DNA from 4 places in the Lysinibacillus sp. OF-1 genome. Region 4 is predicted to be linked to each of the others. Evidence: a T-box and tRNA genes for the amino acid it is inferred to sense, from the RefSeq annotation. Region 4 holds a T-box; the other regions hold tRNA genes.

Region 1 (3,862 bases), 2.1 Mb from region 4:
AATACTAATCGATCGAGGACTTAACCAAAATGTTTGAACCATTCAATGAACCGTTTATCCAGTTTTGAAAGAACAAAACTTTCAATAAAAAAAGAGCTTCAAGACACAAGTAGAACAAGGAAGCAAACGAGTGATTGAAGGAGCGTACTTCTGTACGTGACTGATTGAACGAGAGCAGCTGACGCAGTAATACGCCGTGTATTGAAGGTCGACCATAGTCTAGTGATGATGGCAAAGAGGTCACACCCGTTCCCATACCGAACACGGAAGTTAAGCTCTTTAGCGCCGATGGTAGTTGGGGGCTTCCCCCTGTGAGAGTAGGACGTCGCTAGGCATAATACCCAGGAGGATTAGCTCAGCTGGGAGAGCATCTGCCTTACAAGCAGAGGGTCGGCGGTTCGAGCCCGTCATCCTCCACCATATGCCGGTTTAGCTCAGCAGGTAGAGCAACTGACTTGTAATCAGTAGGTCGTGGGTTCGATTCCTATAGCCGGCACCATTTTTTTAGAGCCATTAGCTCAGTTGGTAGAGCATCTGACTTTTAATCAGAGGGTCGAAGGTTCGAGTCCTTCATGGCTCACCATTTTTAAATAATAATAAGCGGGTGTGGCGGAATTGGCAGACGCACTAGACTTAGGATCTAGCGCCGCAAGGCGTGGGGGTTCGACTCCCTTCACCCGCACCATTATTTCATTGCCAGATAAAAAAACTTATGCACATGCGGAAGTAGTTCAGTGGTAGAACACCACCTTGCCAAGGTGGGGGTCGCGAGTTCGAACCTCGTCTTCCGCTCCAAATGTGCCGGGGTGGCGGAACTGGCAGACGCACAGGACTTAAAATCCTGCGGTAGGTGACTACCGTACCGGTTCGATTCCGGTCCTCGGCACCATTTTTAATGCGCCCGTAGCTCAATTGGATAGAGCGTCTGACTACGGATCAGAAGGTTATGGGTTCGACTCCTGTCGGGCGCGCCAAAAAGAACGGGAAGTAGCTCAGCTTGGTAGAGCACTTGGTTTGGGACCAAGGGGTCGCAGGTTCGAATCCTGTCTTCCCGACCATTTCCAAAGAAATTATGGGGCCTTAGCTCAGCTGGGAGAGCGCCTGCCTTGCACGCAGGAGGTCAGCGGTTCGATCCCGCTAGGCTCCACCATAATAAATTAACCAGTATAAAGATCCTGGCGGCGTAGCTCAGCTGGCTAGAGCGTACGGTTCATACCCGTAAGGTCGGGGGTTCGATCCCCTCTGCCGCCATCTTAAAGGACCTTTAGCTCAGTTGGTTAGAGCAGACGGCTCATAACCGTCCGGTCGCAGGTTCGAGTCCTGCAAGGTCCACCATTTATATATTGCAACGGAGGTATACCCAAGTCTGGCTGAAGGGATCGGTCTTGAAAACCGACAGGCGGGTAACACCGCGCGGGGGTTCGAATCCCTCTACCTCCTCCAGTTTTAAATCTTTATAAATGGTGCTTTAAAAACTCGAAACCGTATAAAATTATCGCGGGGTGGAGCAGTGGTAGCTCGTCGGGCTCATAACCCGAAGGTCGTTGGTTCAAATCCGGCCCCCGCAACCAAATGGTCCCGTGGTGTAGCGGTTAACATGCCTGCCTGTCACGCAGGAGATCGCCGGTTCGATCCCGGTCGGGACCGCCATTATTTTCATAAGAAGATATGAAAAGCAAAAGAAAATAAGCTTAGCATGGACGAAATGGGTCAGTAGCTCAGTTGGTAGAGCATTAGATTGAAGCTCTAAGTGTCGGCGGTTCGATTCCGTCCTGACCCACCATTTATGCGGGTGTAGTTTAATGGTAAAACCTCAGCCTTCCAAGCTGATGTCGTGGGTTCGATTCCCATCACCCGCTCCAAGGGCCTATAGCTCAGCTGGTTAGAGCGCACGCCTGATAAGCGTGAGGTCGATGGTTCGAGTCCATTTAGGCCCATCATTATTCCGAAGTAGCTCAGTTGGTAGTAGCACCTGACTGTTAATCAGGTTGTCGCAGGTTCGAGTCCTGCCTTCGGAGCCATTTTTATGTGGGGAAGTACTCAAGAGGCTGAAGAGGCGCCCCTGCTAAGGGTGTAGGTCGGGTAACCGGCGCGAGGGTTCAAATCCCTCCTTCTCCGCCATTGGCCCGTTGGTCAAGTGGTTAAGACACCGCCCTTTCACGGCGGTAACACGGGTTCGAATCCCGTACGGGTCATACTAAAAAACAGTAGATGCACACGCATCTACTGTTTTTTCATATTCATAGATATAAATATTACTCTTGATTCAATGCATTTTCATCCATATAAACTACTTCCCAGATATGCCCATCTACATCCTGAAATCCCCAGCCATACATAAACCCATGATCTTGGGGTTCACTATAAGATTTACCACCGGAGGCCAGTGCCTTATTTACTAATTGATCTACTTGCTCTCGATTTTCAGCAGATAGACATAAAATTGCTTCTGCAGACGTAGTAGTATTTGTAATTTCCTTCTTACTAAACCCTTTGAATCGTTCTTCCACCATCATTAATGCGAAGATATTTTCACTAATAATCATTGAGGCTGTAGTCTCATCGCTAAATTGTTGATTGAACTCAAAACCTAGTTCCTTAAAGAAGTTGATGGATTTGTTTAGATCTTTCACTGGTAAATTGATAAAAATATTTTTCGATTGAAAAGCCATTTATTTTCACCTCCAAATCGACAGTAGCATAGAGCATAAAGCCATGTCAATTTCAGCAATAGATGGATATTCTTTGATTGGATCGATGATGATGCATTTGAAAATGGCAGTTGTTTAAGCTATTCAAAATAGATGTTATATGAACATAAAAAGCAGAGACGTTTTTTTACACCATCTCTGCTTTTAAAGTAACCTAATTATCCTCGTGCTAGCATTCTTTCGAGAGAGCTAAGTGCTTCAGCTGTAGTATATTCATCTACTTGGATACGGTTATGTGGTTGCCCCTGCTCAATACTTTCTAAGCTCCACAACAGATGGGGAAGGTCAATGCGATTCATTGTTAAGCAAGGACAAAAATTTTCATTTAAAGAGATAATATGTTTATCTGGATGCTGCTTCATTATGCGATTGACAAGATTCATTTCTGTTCCAATAGCCCATGACGATCCGCTTGGTGCACGATTGATTGTCTCAATGATGTATTTTGTGGAACCTGCATCATCAGCAGCTGCTACAACTTCACGACTGCATTCAGGGTGAACAATAATTTGCATAGTTGGATGTTCTTTGCGAACAACCTCCGTATGGTGAACCGTAAATCCTTCATGTACAGAGCAATGACCTTTCCATAGAATAACCTGAATGTTCTCAAGCGGCTCATTTGTTTCAAGAATATTCTTATGGGGATTCCAAACAGCCATATTTTTAAGTGGAATACCTAAATCATAGGCAGTATTTCTTCCTAAATGTTGGTCAGGTAAAAAGAAAATACGCTGTTTTTGTGTAAATGCCCATTGAACAAGCTCCTTAGCATTCGATGAAGTGACACAGGCACCACCATGTCTTCCCGTAAAGGCTTTAATGGCAGCAGTTGAATTGACATAAGTTAGCGGGATAATTGTATCACCAAAGAGTTGCTGAAGAATCGGCCATGCTTGTTCTGTTTGATAAATATCAGCCATATCAGCCATTGAACAACCTGCACGCATATCTGGTAAATAGACATGTTGCTGCTTCGTTGTCAGCATATCAGCAGTTTCAGCCATAAAATGCACACCGCAAAATACGATATGCTCAGCTTCCTTGTTTGCGGCAGATAATTGAGCTAACTGTAGGGAATCACCAGTTGCATCTGCAAATTGAATGACTTCATCTTTTTGATAATGATGTCCTGGTATAAATAGTTTAGA
Region 2 (3,862 bases), 2.1 Mb from region 4:
TGTGGATTAGGTTCACCGCAAGCAAGGCCCGCCATTATGGTTTTCATCTCTCCACCAACAGTTACATATTGCTCAGTACCTGCCTTAAAGCTCTCATAATAACAATTAGCAACATGTGGCTCAACTAACACAAATGTAATATCCTGCTCATAATATTGTTGTAAAAAAGCTACTACTGCCCCTGCAAATGACCCAACACCAGCTTGTAAAAATACATGTGTCGGAGCTTGCTGCATCTGTTCAACGATTTCATGTACAAGTGTTGTGTAGCCTTGCATAATCCATAATGGTATTTCTTCGTAGCCATCCCACATCGTATCCTGAATCAGGACCCAGCCATTTTCTTGTGCTAGCTGCGAGGTATAACGCACGGTTTCATCATAATTCATTGTCGTTATTTCAGCATAGGCTCCTTCTTTTTTAATATGCTGTAAACGTTCATCGGCACTGCCAGCTGGCATATATATTCGCGCTTGATACCCCAGTTCACGAGCCGCCCATGCCACACCACGACCATGGTTACCATCTGTTGTTGAAATAAAGGTTAAATTACCTATCTGCGCTTTTACTTCTGATGATTTTAATTGTTCAAACGATAGTTCCTCTATATTTTTCTGGAGTCTATTGGCAACATACTGCGCAATTGCATAAACTCCGCCTAATACTTTAAATGCGTTTAAGCCAAATCGATAGGATTCGTCTTTTACCAAAATTTTTTCTACACCCATCCATGAAGCAAGTGAATCAAGATGATGGAGAGGTGTCTTTTCAAATTGCTCATATGTACGTAGAAATTGCCCCACTTTCTTTACTTGTTCCAATGTAAAATATGGCAGTAAAGCTGTTCCGTCATTTGCTTTATCCAGCTGATTGTGCACCCACTTTAATTTTTCATTCATTCCTATCCCTCCTTTATCATTAGCTTAGTCCATCTAGCTTCAAAATACAAAATTATACAATACAGAACTTACATTTGTCTAAGTTCCTTGTTATGCGTTTATGATCCCCTACGGAAAAGGGAGAAAAATTTCTTAACTTCCTATATAATTAACAAGCCTTCACAGATCCGATGTTCTGTGAAGGCTTCATTTTTATAGTAACTATGTTATCAAATCAATTAAAAAGTGCAGTAGATGTAATTCATCTACTGCACTTAGTATGACCCGTACGGGATTCGAACCCGTGTTACCGCCGTGAAAGGGCGGTGTCTTAACCACTTGACCAACGGGCCAATGGCGGAGAAGGAGGGATTTGAACCCTCGCGCCGGTTACCCGACCTACACCCTTAGCAGGGGCGCCTCTTCAGCCTCTTGAGTACTTCCCCACATAAAAATGGCTCCGAAGGCAGGACTCGAACCTGCGACAACCTGATTAACAGTCAGGTGCTACTACCAACTGAGCTACTTCGGAATAATGATGGGCCTAAATGGACTCGAACCATCGACCTCACGCTTATCAGGCGTGCGCTCTAACCAGCTGAGCTATAGGCCCTTGGAGCGGGTGATGGGAATCGAACCCACGACATCAGCTTGGAAGGCTGAGGTTTTACCATTAAACTACACCCGCATAAATGGTGGGTCAGGACGGAATCGAACCGCCGACACTTAGAGCTTCAATCTAATGCTCTACCAACTGAGCTACTGACCCATTTCGTCCATGCTAAGCTTATTTTCTTTTGCTTTTCATATCTTCTTATGAAAATAATGGCGGTCCCGACCGGGATCGAACCGGCGATCTCCTGCGTGACAGGCAGGCATGTTAACCGCTACACCACGGGACCATTTGGTTGCGGGGGCCGGATTTGAACCAACGACCTTCGGGTTATGAGCCCGACGAGCTACCACTGCTCCACCCCGCGATAATTTTATACGGTTTCGAGTTTTTAAAGCACCATTTATAAAGATTTAAAACTGGAGGAGGTAGAGGGATTCGAACCCCCGCGCGGTGTTACCCGCCTGTCGGTTTTCAAGACCGATCCCTTCAGCCAGACTTGGGTATACCTCCGTTGCAATATATAAATGGTGGACCTTGCAGGACTCGAACCTGCGACCGGACGGTTATGAGCCGTCTGCTCTAACCAACTGAGCTAAAGGTCCTTTAAGATGGCGGCAGAGGGGATCGAACCCCCGACCTTACGGGTATGAACCGTACGCTCTAGCCAGCTGAGCTACGCCGCCAGGATCTTTATACTGGTTAATTTATTATGGTGGAGCCTAGCGGGATCGAACCGCTGACCTCCTGCGTGCAAGGCAGGCGCTCTCCCAGCTGAGCTAAGGCCCCATAATTTCTTTGGAAATGGTCGGGAAGACAGGATTCGAACCTGCGACCCCTTGGTCCCAAACCAAGTGCTCTACCAAGCTGAGCTACTTCCCGTTCTTTTTGGCGCGCCCGACAGGAGTCGAACCCATAACCTTCTGATCCGTAGTCAGACGCTCTATCCAATTGAGCTACGGGCGCATTAAAAATGGTGCCGAGGACCGGAATCGAACCGGTACGGTAGTCACCTACCGCAGGATTTTAAGTCCTGTGCGTCTGCCAGTTCCGCCACCCCGGCACATTTGGAGCGGAAGACGAGGTTCGAACTCGCGACCCCCACCTTGGCAAGGTGGTGTTCTACCACTGAACTACTTCCGCATGTGCATAAGTTTTTTTATCTGGCAATGAAATAATGGTGCGGGTGAAGGGAGTCGAACCCCCACGCCTTGCGGCGCTAGATCCTAAGTCTAGTGCGTCTGCCAATTCCGCCACACCCGCTTATTATTATTTAAAAATGGTGAGCCATGAAGGACTCGAACCTTCGACCCTCTGATTAAAAGTCAGATGCTCTACCAACTGAGCTAATGGCTCTAAAAAAATGGTGCCGGCTATAGGAATCGAACCCACGACCTACTGATTACAAGTCAGTTGCTCTACCTGCTGAGCTAAACCGGCATATGGTGGAGGATGACGGGCTCGAACCGCCGACCCTCTGCTTGTAAGGCAGATGCTCTCCCAGCTGAGCTAATCCTCCTGGGTATTATGCCTAGCGACGTCCTACTCTCACAGGGGGAAGCCCCCAACTACCATCGGCGCTAAAGAGCTTAACTTCCGTGTTCGGTATGGGAACGGGTGTGACCTCTTTGCCATCATCACTAGACTTGCACATGGATGTGCTGGCTTCTGCGTTTTTAGCAGAAGTTTCTTTATGTATCTTGTTTTGAAGTTGTTTACCTGTCCTTCAAGACAAGAATTATTGTATAACGTTTTCTCACATTGTGCAATACTTTTTTATAAAAAAAAGAAATTATTACTTTTTGAAGTTATTTTTGCTAAGTAAGAGAAAATATTGCCCTGCAAAATATTATAACAATTGTTGTTTCAAAAGAAAACAATTATTTTATTTCACCTATTTTCTTAGCTTATAATCTATTTCTGAACAAGGAAAGGGTATAGAAAACCCTTCACTTGTTGTTTCATTAAATAGTTAAAAGCTCTTGTTTCAATCTTAGAATTTCTTCAAATGTTGTGGAAGCTCCAAAAGATAGTCTAAAAAATTGGCGTGCTGCTTCCAAAGAGTAACCCATTGATAAAATGGCTTTCGTTCCAGATTCACTATGAATATCACATGCACTACCCGTCGAAATACAGATTCCTGCCTCATTTAACTTTAAAAGAACATATTGTCCCTCTATTTTATCCATCATTACGCCACAAATAGTAGGCAATTGTTGGTTACATTCTATTAATTGGCATGTTTCAGGCAAATTGTTTTTCAAAAATCTTCTTAAAGTCTCATAATGTTGTCTTTCATATTGATAGTTTTCAATTGCTGCCGCAAAGGCTACAATTGCTGGTGTATCTAATGTGCCGCCTCTTAAACCCC
Region 3 (3,862 bases), 720 kb from region 4:
CCAAAGGCATCGCTGGGTAGCTATGTGTGGACGGGATAAGTGCTGAAAGCATCTAAGCATGAAGCCCCCCTCAAGATGAGATTTCCCATTACGCAAGTAAGTAAGATCCCTCAAAGACGATGAGGTAGATAGGTTCGAGGTGGAAGTGTGGTGACACATGGAGCTGACGAATACTAATCGATCGAGGACTTAACCAAAACGTTTGAAACATTCAATGAACCGTTTATCCAGTTTTGAAAGAACAACTCTTTCAACTGAATAAGTGAAGTGATGATGGCAAAGAGGCCACACCCGTTCCCATACCGAACACGGAAGTTAAGCTCTTTAGCGCCGATGGTAGTTGGGGGCTTCCCCCTGTGAGAGTAGGACATCGCTTCGCTTATTTTTCGTGGAGGATTAGCTCAGCTGGGAGAGCATCTGCCTTACAAGCAGAGGGTCGGCGGTTCGAGCCCGTCATCCTCCACCATTATTTTTAAAACAGTATAGTATTATCGCGGGGTGGAGCAGTGGTAGCTCGTCGGGCTCATAACCCGAAGGTCGTTGGTTCAAATCCAGCCCCCGCAACCAAATGGTCCCGTGGTGTAGCGGTTAACATGCCTGCCTGTCACGCAGGAGATCGCCGGTTCGATCCCGGTCGGGACCGCCATTTTTTTTTGCCGGTGTAGCTCAGTTGGTAGAGCAACTGACTTGTAATCAGTAGGTCGTGGGTTCGACTCCTATCGCCGGCACCATTCCCTTGGAGGGGTAGCGAAGTGGCTAAACGCGGCGGACTGTAAATCCGCTCCTTAGGGTTCGGCGGTTCGAATCCGTCCCCCTCCACCATTTTAGGGGCATAGTTCAACGGTAGAATAGAGGTCTCCAAAACCTTTGGTGTGGGTTCGATTCCTACTGCCCCTGCCAGGTATTGAGGTACTCGTTCATATACAGCTGTTATAATTTATATAGTGGCGATTGTGGCGAAGTGGTTAACGCATCGGATTGTGGTTCCGACATTCGTGGGTTCGATTCCCATCAGTCGCCCCATTTTCAAATTGGGGTATAGCCAAGCGGTAAGGCAACGGATTTTGATTCCGTCATGCCTAGGTTCGAATCCTAGTACCCCAGCCATTTTTCTTTTTTACGAGCCATTAGCTCAGTTGGTAGAGCATCTGACTTTTAATCAGAGGGTCGAAGGTTCGAGTCCTTCATGGCTCATCGTTTTTTAATGAATATTGCGCCCGTAGCTCAATTGGATAGAGCGTCTGACTACGGATCAGAAGGTTATGGGTTCGACTCCTGTCGGGCGCGCCAATAAATTTATGTTTTCGGAATGTAGCTCAGCTTGGTAGAGCACTTGGTTTGGGACCAAGGGGTCGTAGGTTCGAATCCTGTCATTCCGACCATTTTTTATGATAAATGGGGCCTTAGCTCAGCTGGGAGAGCGCCTGCCTTGCACGCAGGAGGTCAGCGGTTCGATCCCGCTAGGCTCCACCAGTTCAATATTTTTGGAGGTATACCCAAGTCTGGCTGAAGGGATCGGTCTTGAAAACCGACAGGCGGGTAACACCGCGCGGGGGTTCGAATCCCTCTACCTCCTCCATTTTGGGTCAGTAGCTCAGTTGGTAGAGCATTAGATTGAAGCTCTAAGTGTCGGCGGTTCGATTCCGTCCTGACCCACCATTATTTGCGGGTGTAGTTTAATGGTAAAACCTCAGCCTTCCAAGCTGATGTCGTGAGTTCGATTCTCATCACCCGCTCCAAAATGGGCCTATAGCTCAGCTGGTTAGAGCGCACGCCTGATAAGCGTGAGGTCGATGGTTCGAGTCCATTTAGGCCCATCATTATTCCGAAGTAGCTCAGTTGGTAGTAGCACCTGACTGTTAATCAGGTTGTCGCAGGTTCGAGTCCTGCCTTCGGAGCCACGGCCCGTTGGTCAAGTGGTTAAGACACCGCCCTTTCACGGCGGTAACACGGGTTCGAATCCCGTACGGGTCATCAAGCATGTAGCACAAATATTGTGTTACATGCTTTTTCTTTTATCAATAAATGATACATTAGTAAAGAGTGAAAGCTACGAATCCGCTATCAATGGTTCAGTAGCTTTTTTACATGACTAATATTTTGTTTCTCCTTTCTATAAGATGTCGCCCACCTCTTTTCCTTCTTCATTCACAATATCTTCTAATCATGATTCGATTCATTATAAATTTGAACAAACTATTTCATATATGCAATATGTATGTTTTTTTATAGCTATTTTCGTGGTGCTTGTCGTTTTGTTCCTCTAATATGAGGATAAGTGGAGGAATCGAAATGAATATACAGGAGATCCAGCAATTTTTAAGTTTATATCAGACAGAACAAGATGAATCAGAACGTTGGTTAGCGAATAGATTACAACAGATTAAGAATGCAGGTGAGTACGACCCAACAACAGAGGAGCTAGCTTTTGGTGCACGGGTGGCGTGGCGTAATAGTAACAAATGTATTGGTCGTCTGTTTTGGCAATCATTGCATGTAGTAGATGCACGTGCCGTTTTAGATGAACAGGATATTTTTCAAAAACTACTGGAGCATATCGATTATGCAACAAATAGTGGAAAAATCCGTCCAACAATAACAGTATTTGCTTCGAACAGAGTGCGTATATGGAATCATCAGCTAATTCGTTATGCAGGCTATGAAACGGAAGCTGGCGTTATTGGTGATGCACATTCTATTGTTTTTACTAAAGTATGTGAATCGTTAGGTTGGAAAAGTGAGAGGACACCATTCGATGTGTTACCTCTTGTTATACAAGTAGATGAGCGAGCTCCGCAGCTGTTTACAATTCCTGTAGAATATATTTTAGAGGTGCCAATTCGTCATCCAGAGTCAGTGGATGTAGAGAAATTAGGAATGAAATGGTATGCTGTACCCATAATTTCAAGTATGCGTTTTCAAATGGCAGGCATTGATTTCCAAGCCGCACCCTTTAATGGCTGGTATATGGGGACAGAAATCGGTGCACGTAATTTAGCAGATCATGACCGTTATAATATGCTACCAGCTATTGCGGAGGTTTTTAATCTTGATACAACCAAGCAAGCTTCACTTTGGCGTGATCGTGCATTAGTGGAGCTTAATATTGCTGTCCTTCATTCTTTTAAAGAACAAGGCGTGAGCATTGTCGATCATCATACAGCTGCTCAGCAGTTTAAATTGTTTGAAGAAGCAGAGGAATCAGCAGGACGAGACGTTACAGGCAACTGGACATGGCTAATCCCACCACTTTCGCCCGCAACGACTCATATTTTCCATAAACCTTATGTCAATATTTATCATACACCCAATTATTTTTATCAAAAACCATGCTATTAACTGATTGTGGAGAGGACGAAACGCTATGTTGAATGAGCAAATTCCGAGTATCCCGTGGTTACAATTGACGACACCTTATGGAAGAGGAACGGCTATCCCTCAGCTGATTGAACAGGAGCAATATACAGAGCTAGCTGAGTTAGTGGAGCATCAAGGTACACTATGGCAGGTCACACCATGGGCTTTGCTTGTCCTTCTAAAAAAGCTTGCTAGCAAAAATACGGGGGATGTCTCTGTACAAGAAGTAGAGCTTTATTTAGCTGTGGCACATGCAATTTCTGAAGATTATCTAGACCCATCCTATTCAGTTCAAACTATGCAGGAGCTGTTAGATGTCAAATATTTATGGATGGATCACGAAGAGAATGATGAGCTGGAATGGGAGGAGGAAACGCCAAAGGGTTATGAGCAGAAAGCTTTTGTAAGCTATTATTATTTTAGTTATATACTCTTACAAGAGGCTGTTCCTATTTTTGCAGCAGTTATAGCTCACAACAAAGAAACAGCAGACCGTCTTACTGAA
Region 4 (3,862 bases):
TTGAAAACGGCATGTGCAGGGTTATTTGACGGGGCAGAGAGACAGCGTATGCTTATTTATCCTGCTTACTATGAAGTTATGGAGGAAGACTTTCAGCTGACAGTATTTACAATTCACTATCCTATGAAATTTGTCCAGCTCCGGCATCCAGATGTGTTAGGGGCCTTGTTATCATTAGGCTTGAATCGTGGTAAATTTGGTGATATACGTGTCAATGAGCAGCAGGTGCAATTTGTAGTAGCACAAGAGGTAGCAGATTATGTTCGTTTGCATTTAACGGGTATTGGTAAAGTCAAGGTACATGTTGAATCTTTAAAGCAAGACGAGCCACTTCTCTTCAATGAGGATGAGTGGTTTGAGGAATCTCATACTGTTTCATCCATGCGTTTAGATGTGATTATCGCTACCATTTTAAATGTGTCACGTCAAAAGGCACAAGCTTTGATTACTGGGAATAAAGTACGTGTCAATTGGACAGAGCGAGATACAGTTGCCTTTGAATTACAAGAAGGGGATATTTTATCGATACGAGGGAGCGGTCGTGTGAAAATTATTATGACAGAAGGCCGTACAAAAAAGGATAAAATCCGTCTGCAAATCGGTCGATTGGCCCAAAAAAGCTGAAAGTGAAGTAAATTTCATTAATTTTTACTGCTAAGTTGTCGGAACAATTGTATAATAGAAATTACGAATGTACATGTAAAGGAGAGAAGGATTGTATGCCATTATCACCTATTGATATACATAATAAGGAGTTTACAAAAGCTTTCAGAGGTTATGCTGAAGATGAAGTAAATGAATTTTTAGACCAAATCATTAAAGACTACGAAATTTTGTTACGTGAAAAAAAAGAGGTTGATAAGCAATTAGAGATGGCCTTAGAACAGGCGAGGCATTTTAGCTCCTTAGAAGAAACTTTGCAGAAGTCCATTGTTGTTGCACAAGAAGCGGCTGATGAAGTGCGAAGAAATTCACAAAAAGAGGCTAAACTCATTGTAAAAGAGGCTGAGAAAAATGCTGATCGAATTGTCAATGATGCTTTAACAAAAGCTCGTAAGGTGACGATTGAAATTGATGAGCTTAAAAAACAATCTAAAGTATTCCGTAATCGTTTCAAGATGCTTGTTGAGGCACAGCTTGATTTGCTTAATGCTGATGACTGGGATCATTTGCTTCAATATGATATTGATTTAACAGAAATTCAAGCATCTGTTGAGGAAGCACAAGAATCTGAAGAGATGTAACTTTTCTTTTTAATGGTTGCACTCGACAAATGAAACTTGACGCCATTGTTTGAATTTCATATACTTTGTAATAGTAATTATTTTGAAAAGATATGCATACAGGCAGAGACGAAGACAGTATTTGTTAGGCGTAGTTAAGCGATTTGGGGACAGTGAGAGCCCAAACATGCAACTAACATTGAACATCACTTCTGAGCTAAATAGCTGAAAAAAGTAGGTTATTTCGTGATGCACGACGTTAACGTGCTTGAAAGAGGTAGTGCAATATTTTTGTGCTACAAGTAGGGTGGTACCGCGAGTAGAAGCTTCTCGTCCCTTAGTGGGATTGAGGGCTTTTTTTATTTGTTCGCGAATTGTTTGAGTTGCGTTTGCCAATAACTGTCCTAGAAGTAATTGTCTATATGCTTGGGTAAAATAAAGGAGGAATTTTAATGGTTGAATACAAAGATACGTTATTAATGCCAAAAACAGATTTCCCAATGCGTGGGAATCTACCGGCGAATGAGCCAAAAACGCAAGAAAAATGGAATGACATGGATATTAACAAATTACAGATGGAACGTACTGCCGATCGTCCAGAATATGTTCTACATGATGGTCCTCCCTATGCAAATGGTGATATCCACATCGGCCATGCCTTAAATAAAGTATTGAAGGATATGATTACACGTCATCGTTCAATGACTGGCTACCATGTGAATTATATTCCAGGCTGGGATACGCACGGTCTACCAATTGAACAAGCACTGACAAACAAAGGTGTAAAGCGTAAAGAAATGTCAGTAGCAGCATTCCGCCAACTTTGTGAAGAGTATGCATATGAGCAAATTGATAATCAACGTGCCCAATTCCGTCGTCTAGGCATTCGTGGTGATTGGGAAAACCCTTATATTACATTAAAGCCTGAATTTGAAGCACGTCAAATTGAAGTGTTCGGTAAAATGGCTGAAAAGGGTTACATTTATAAAGGCTTAAAACCAGTTTATTGGTCACCATCTTCTGAGTCTGCTTTAGCAGAAGCTGAAATTGAATATAAGGACATCAAATCACCATCAATCTATGTTAGCTTTGCTATTAAAGATGCGAAAGGCATTGTACCAACAGATGCTAAATTTATTATTTGGACAACAACACCTTGGACATTACCAGCAAACTTAGGCATTTCTTTAAATCCTGAATTTATGTATGTTGTAGTTGCTGTAGCTAATAAAAAATTCATCATTGCCAAAGAATTATTAACATCAGTAGCGAATGCCCTTGGATGGGAAGACTATGAGGTTGTTCAAGAAGTAAAAGGGGAAGCACTTGATCGTCTTGTAGCGCAGCATCCATTTTATGATCGTGAATCTCTTATTATGGTAGGAGAACACGTAACTGCTGAAGCGGGTACAGGTTGTGTTCATACAGCTCCTGGACACGGGGAAGACGATTATCATATTGGTAAACAATATGGTTTAGGCATTCTTAGCCCTCTTGATAATAGCGGCTGTTATACAGATGAAGCACCTGGTTTTGAAGGCGTGTTTTATAATGATGCCAACAAACTTGTAACAGAAAAACTAAAAGAAGTAGATGCATTAGAAAAACTTGACTTCTTTACGCACTCTTATCCACATGACTGGCGTACGAAAAAACCTGTTATTTATCGTGCGACACCACAATGGTTTGCCTCTGTTGAAGCATTCCGTGGTGAGTTGTTAGAAGCTGTAAAAGCTACAGCATTTACACCAGCTTGGGGAGAAACTCGTCTTTATAATATGATTCGTGATCGTGGAGATTGGGTTATTTCACGTCAACGTGCTTGGGGTGTGCCGATTCCAATTTTCTACGCAGAAAACGGAGAGCCAATTATTACACCTGAAACAATTAGCCATATCTCAGCATTATTCCGTGAGCATGGATCCAATATTTGGTTCCAAAAAACAGCAAAAGAATTATTACCAGAGGGCTTTACACATCCAGGTAGCCCGAACGGCGAATTCACAAAAGAAAATGATATTATGGACGTCTGGTTCGATTCAGGTTCATCCCACCAAGGTGTACTTGTAGAGCGCGGCATGAAATATCCAGCTGATTTATACTTAGAAGGCTCTGACCAGCATCGTGGTTGGTTTAACTCATCTCTTATTACATCTGTTGCTATTAATGGCTATGCACCATATAAAGGACTATTAACACATGGTTTTGTTCTTGATGGTGAAGGACGTAAAATGAGTAAATCATTAGGAAATGTGATCATTCCACAAAAAGTAATGGATCAGTATGGAGCAGATATTCTTCGTCTATGGGTTGCTTCTGTTGACTATACAGCGGATGTACGAATTTCGATGGATATGTTAAAGCAAGTATCAGAGGTGTACCGTAAAATTCGTAATACATTTCGTTTCTTACATGGCAATATCGCTGATTTCGATCCAAAGAAAGATCGTGTTGCCTATGCAGAGCTTCGTGAGATGGATCAATATGTCTATATGCGTTTACAGGATGTCTTACAAACTGTTCGTGCAGCATATGATCGTTATGATTTCGCTGCTGTTTATCACATCGTCAATAATTTTGTCGCAGTCGAGTTATCTTCATTCTATTTAGATATTGCAAAAGATGTTGTCTATATCGAA

The links. The T-box of region 4 lies ahead of ileS (isoleucine--tRNA ligase). A T-box ahead of a tRNA ligase gene usually reads a tRNA of that ligase, here a tRNA-Ile.
Region 1: it encodes a tRNA-Ile, which carries the amino acid that the T-box ahead of ileS (isoleucine--tRNA ligase) is inferred to sense. The anticodon was not compared.
Region 2: it encodes a tRNA-Ile, which carries the amino acid that the T-box ahead of ileS (isoleucine--tRNA ligase) is inferred to sense. The anticodon was not compared.
Region 3: it encodes a tRNA-Ile, which carries the amino acid that the T-box ahead of ileS (isoleucine--tRNA ligase) is inferred to sense. The anticodon was not compared.

Annotation. Positions count from the first base shown of each region.
Region 1 is NZ_CP102798.1:3,621,332-3,625,193, reverse strand. Features, by position in the region: rRNA gene NV349_RS17820 (23S ribosomal RNA) at 1-28, shown strand, start outside; rRNA gene rrf (5S ribosomal RNA) at 219-334, shown strand; tRNA gene NV349_RS17810 (tRNA-Val) at 345-420, shown strand; tRNA gene NV349_RS17805 (tRNA-Thr) at 424-499, shown strand; tRNA gene NV349_RS17800 (tRNA-Lys) at 508-583, shown strand; tRNA gene NV349_RS17795 (tRNA-Leu) at 601-685, shown strand; tRNA gene NV349_RS17790 (tRNA-Gly) at 721-795, shown strand; tRNA gene NV349_RS17785 (tRNA-Leu) at 801-889, shown strand; tRNA gene NV349_RS17780 (tRNA-Arg) at 898-974, shown strand; tRNA gene NV349_RS17775 (tRNA-Pro) at 982-1,058, shown strand; tRNA gene NV349_RS17770 (tRNA-Ala) at 1,075-1,150, shown strand; tRNA gene NV349_RS17765 (tRNA-Met) at 1,178-1,251, shown strand; tRNA gene NV349_RS17760 (tRNA-Ile) at 1,259-1,335, shown strand; tRNA gene NV349_RS17755 (tRNA-Ser) at 1,351-1,443, shown strand; tRNA gene NV349_RS17750 (tRNA-Met) at 1,497-1,571, shown strand; tRNA gene NV349_RS17745 (tRNA-Asp) at 1,575-1,650, shown strand; tRNA gene NV349_RS17740 (tRNA-Phe) at 1,708-1,783, shown strand; tRNA gene NV349_RS17735 (tRNA-Gly) at 1,789-1,862, shown strand; tRNA gene NV349_RS17730 (tRNA-Ile) at 1,864-1,937, shown strand; tRNA gene NV349_RS17725 (tRNA-Asn) at 1,945-2,021, shown strand; tRNA gene NV349_RS17720 (tRNA-Ser) at 2,031-2,121, shown strand; tRNA gene NV349_RS17715 (tRNA-Glu) at 2,124-2,195, shown strand; gene NV349_RS17710 (VOC family protein) at 2,256-2,672, opposite strand; gene nadA (quinolinate synthase NadA) at 2,870-3,862, opposite strand, start outside.
Region 2 is NZ_CP102798.1:3,614,205-3,618,066, forward strand. Features, by position in the region: gene NV349_RS17580 (diaminopropionate ammonia-lyase) at 1-899, opposite strand, end outside; tRNA gene NV349_RS17585 (tRNA-Glu) at 1,160-1,231, opposite strand; tRNA gene NV349_RS17590 (tRNA-Ser) at 1,234-1,324, opposite strand; tRNA gene NV349_RS17595 (tRNA-Asn) at 1,334-1,410, opposite strand; tRNA gene NV349_RS17600 (tRNA-Ile) at 1,418-1,491, opposite strand; tRNA gene NV349_RS17605 (tRNA-Gly) at 1,493-1,566, opposite strand; tRNA gene NV349_RS17610 (tRNA-Phe) at 1,572-1,647, opposite strand; tRNA gene NV349_RS17615 (tRNA-Asp) at 1,705-1,780, opposite strand; tRNA gene NV349_RS17620 (tRNA-Met) at 1,784-1,858, opposite strand; tRNA gene NV349_RS17625 (tRNA-Ser) at 1,912-2,004, opposite strand; tRNA gene NV349_RS17630 (tRNA-Ile) at 2,020-2,096, opposite strand; tRNA gene NV349_RS17635 (tRNA-Met) at 2,104-2,177, opposite strand; tRNA gene NV349_RS17640 (tRNA-Ala) at 2,205-2,280, opposite strand; tRNA gene NV349_RS17645 (tRNA-Pro) at 2,297-2,373, opposite strand; tRNA gene NV349_RS17650 (tRNA-Arg) at 2,381-2,457, opposite strand; tRNA gene NV349_RS17655 (tRNA-Leu) at 2,466-2,554, opposite strand; tRNA gene NV349_RS17660 (tRNA-Gly) at 2,560-2,634, opposite strand; tRNA gene NV349_RS17665 (tRNA-Leu) at 2,670-2,754, opposite strand; tRNA gene NV349_RS17670 (tRNA-Lys) at 2,772-2,847, opposite strand; tRNA gene NV349_RS17675 (tRNA-Thr) at 2,856-2,931, opposite strand; tRNA gene NV349_RS17680 (tRNA-Val) at 2,935-3,010, opposite strand; rRNA gene rrf (5S ribosomal RNA) at 3,021-3,136, opposite strand; gene NV349_RS17690 (cysteine desulfurase family protein) at 3,456-3,862, opposite strand, start outside.
Region 3 is NZ_CP102798.1:269,141-273,002, forward strand. Features, by position in the region: rRNA gene NV349_RS01200 (23S ribosomal RNA) at 1-197, shown strand, start outside; rRNA gene rrf (5S ribosomal RNA) at 264-379, shown strand; tRNA gene NV349_RS01210 (tRNA-Val) at 391-466, shown strand; tRNA gene NV349_RS01215 (tRNA-Met) at 493-567, shown strand; tRNA gene NV349_RS01220 (tRNA-Asp) at 571-646, shown strand; tRNA gene NV349_RS01225 (tRNA-Thr) at 656-731, shown strand; tRNA gene NV349_RS01230 (tRNA-Tyr) at 739-822, shown strand; tRNA gene NV349_RS01235 (tRNA-Trp) at 827-900, shown strand; tRNA gene NV349_RS01240 (tRNA-His) at 948-1,023, shown strand; tRNA gene NV349_RS01245 (tRNA-Gln) at 1,033-1,107, shown strand; tRNA gene NV349_RS01250 (tRNA-Lys) at 1,122-1,194, shown strand; tRNA gene NV349_RS01255 (tRNA-Arg) at 1,214-1,290, shown strand; tRNA gene NV349_RS01260 (tRNA-Pro) at 1,306-1,382, shown strand; tRNA gene NV349_RS01265 (tRNA-Ala) at 1,398-1,473, shown strand; tRNA gene NV349_RS01270 (tRNA-Ser) at 1,487-1,579, shown strand; tRNA gene NV349_RS01275 (tRNA-Phe) at 1,584-1,659, shown strand; tRNA gene NV349_RS01280 (tRNA-Gly) at 1,666-1,739, shown strand; tRNA gene NV349_RS01285 (tRNA-Ile) at 1,744-1,817, shown strand; tRNA gene NV349_RS01290 (tRNA-Asn) at 1,825-1,901, shown strand; tRNA gene NV349_RS01295 (tRNA-Glu) at 1,903-1,974, shown strand; gene NV349_RS01300 (nitric oxide synthase oxygenase) at 2,293-3,339, shown strand; gene NV349_RS01305 (hypothetical protein) at 3,365-3,862, shown strand, end outside.
Region 4 is NZ_CP102798.1:993,935-997,796, forward strand. Features, by position in the region: gene NV349_RS04640 (YlmH family RNA-binding protein) at 1-624, shown strand, start outside; gene NV349_RS04645 (DivIVA domain-containing protein) at 720-1,244, shown strand; T-box leader at 1,341-1,564, shown strand; gene ileS (isoleucine--tRNA ligase) at 1,676-3,862, shown strand, end outside.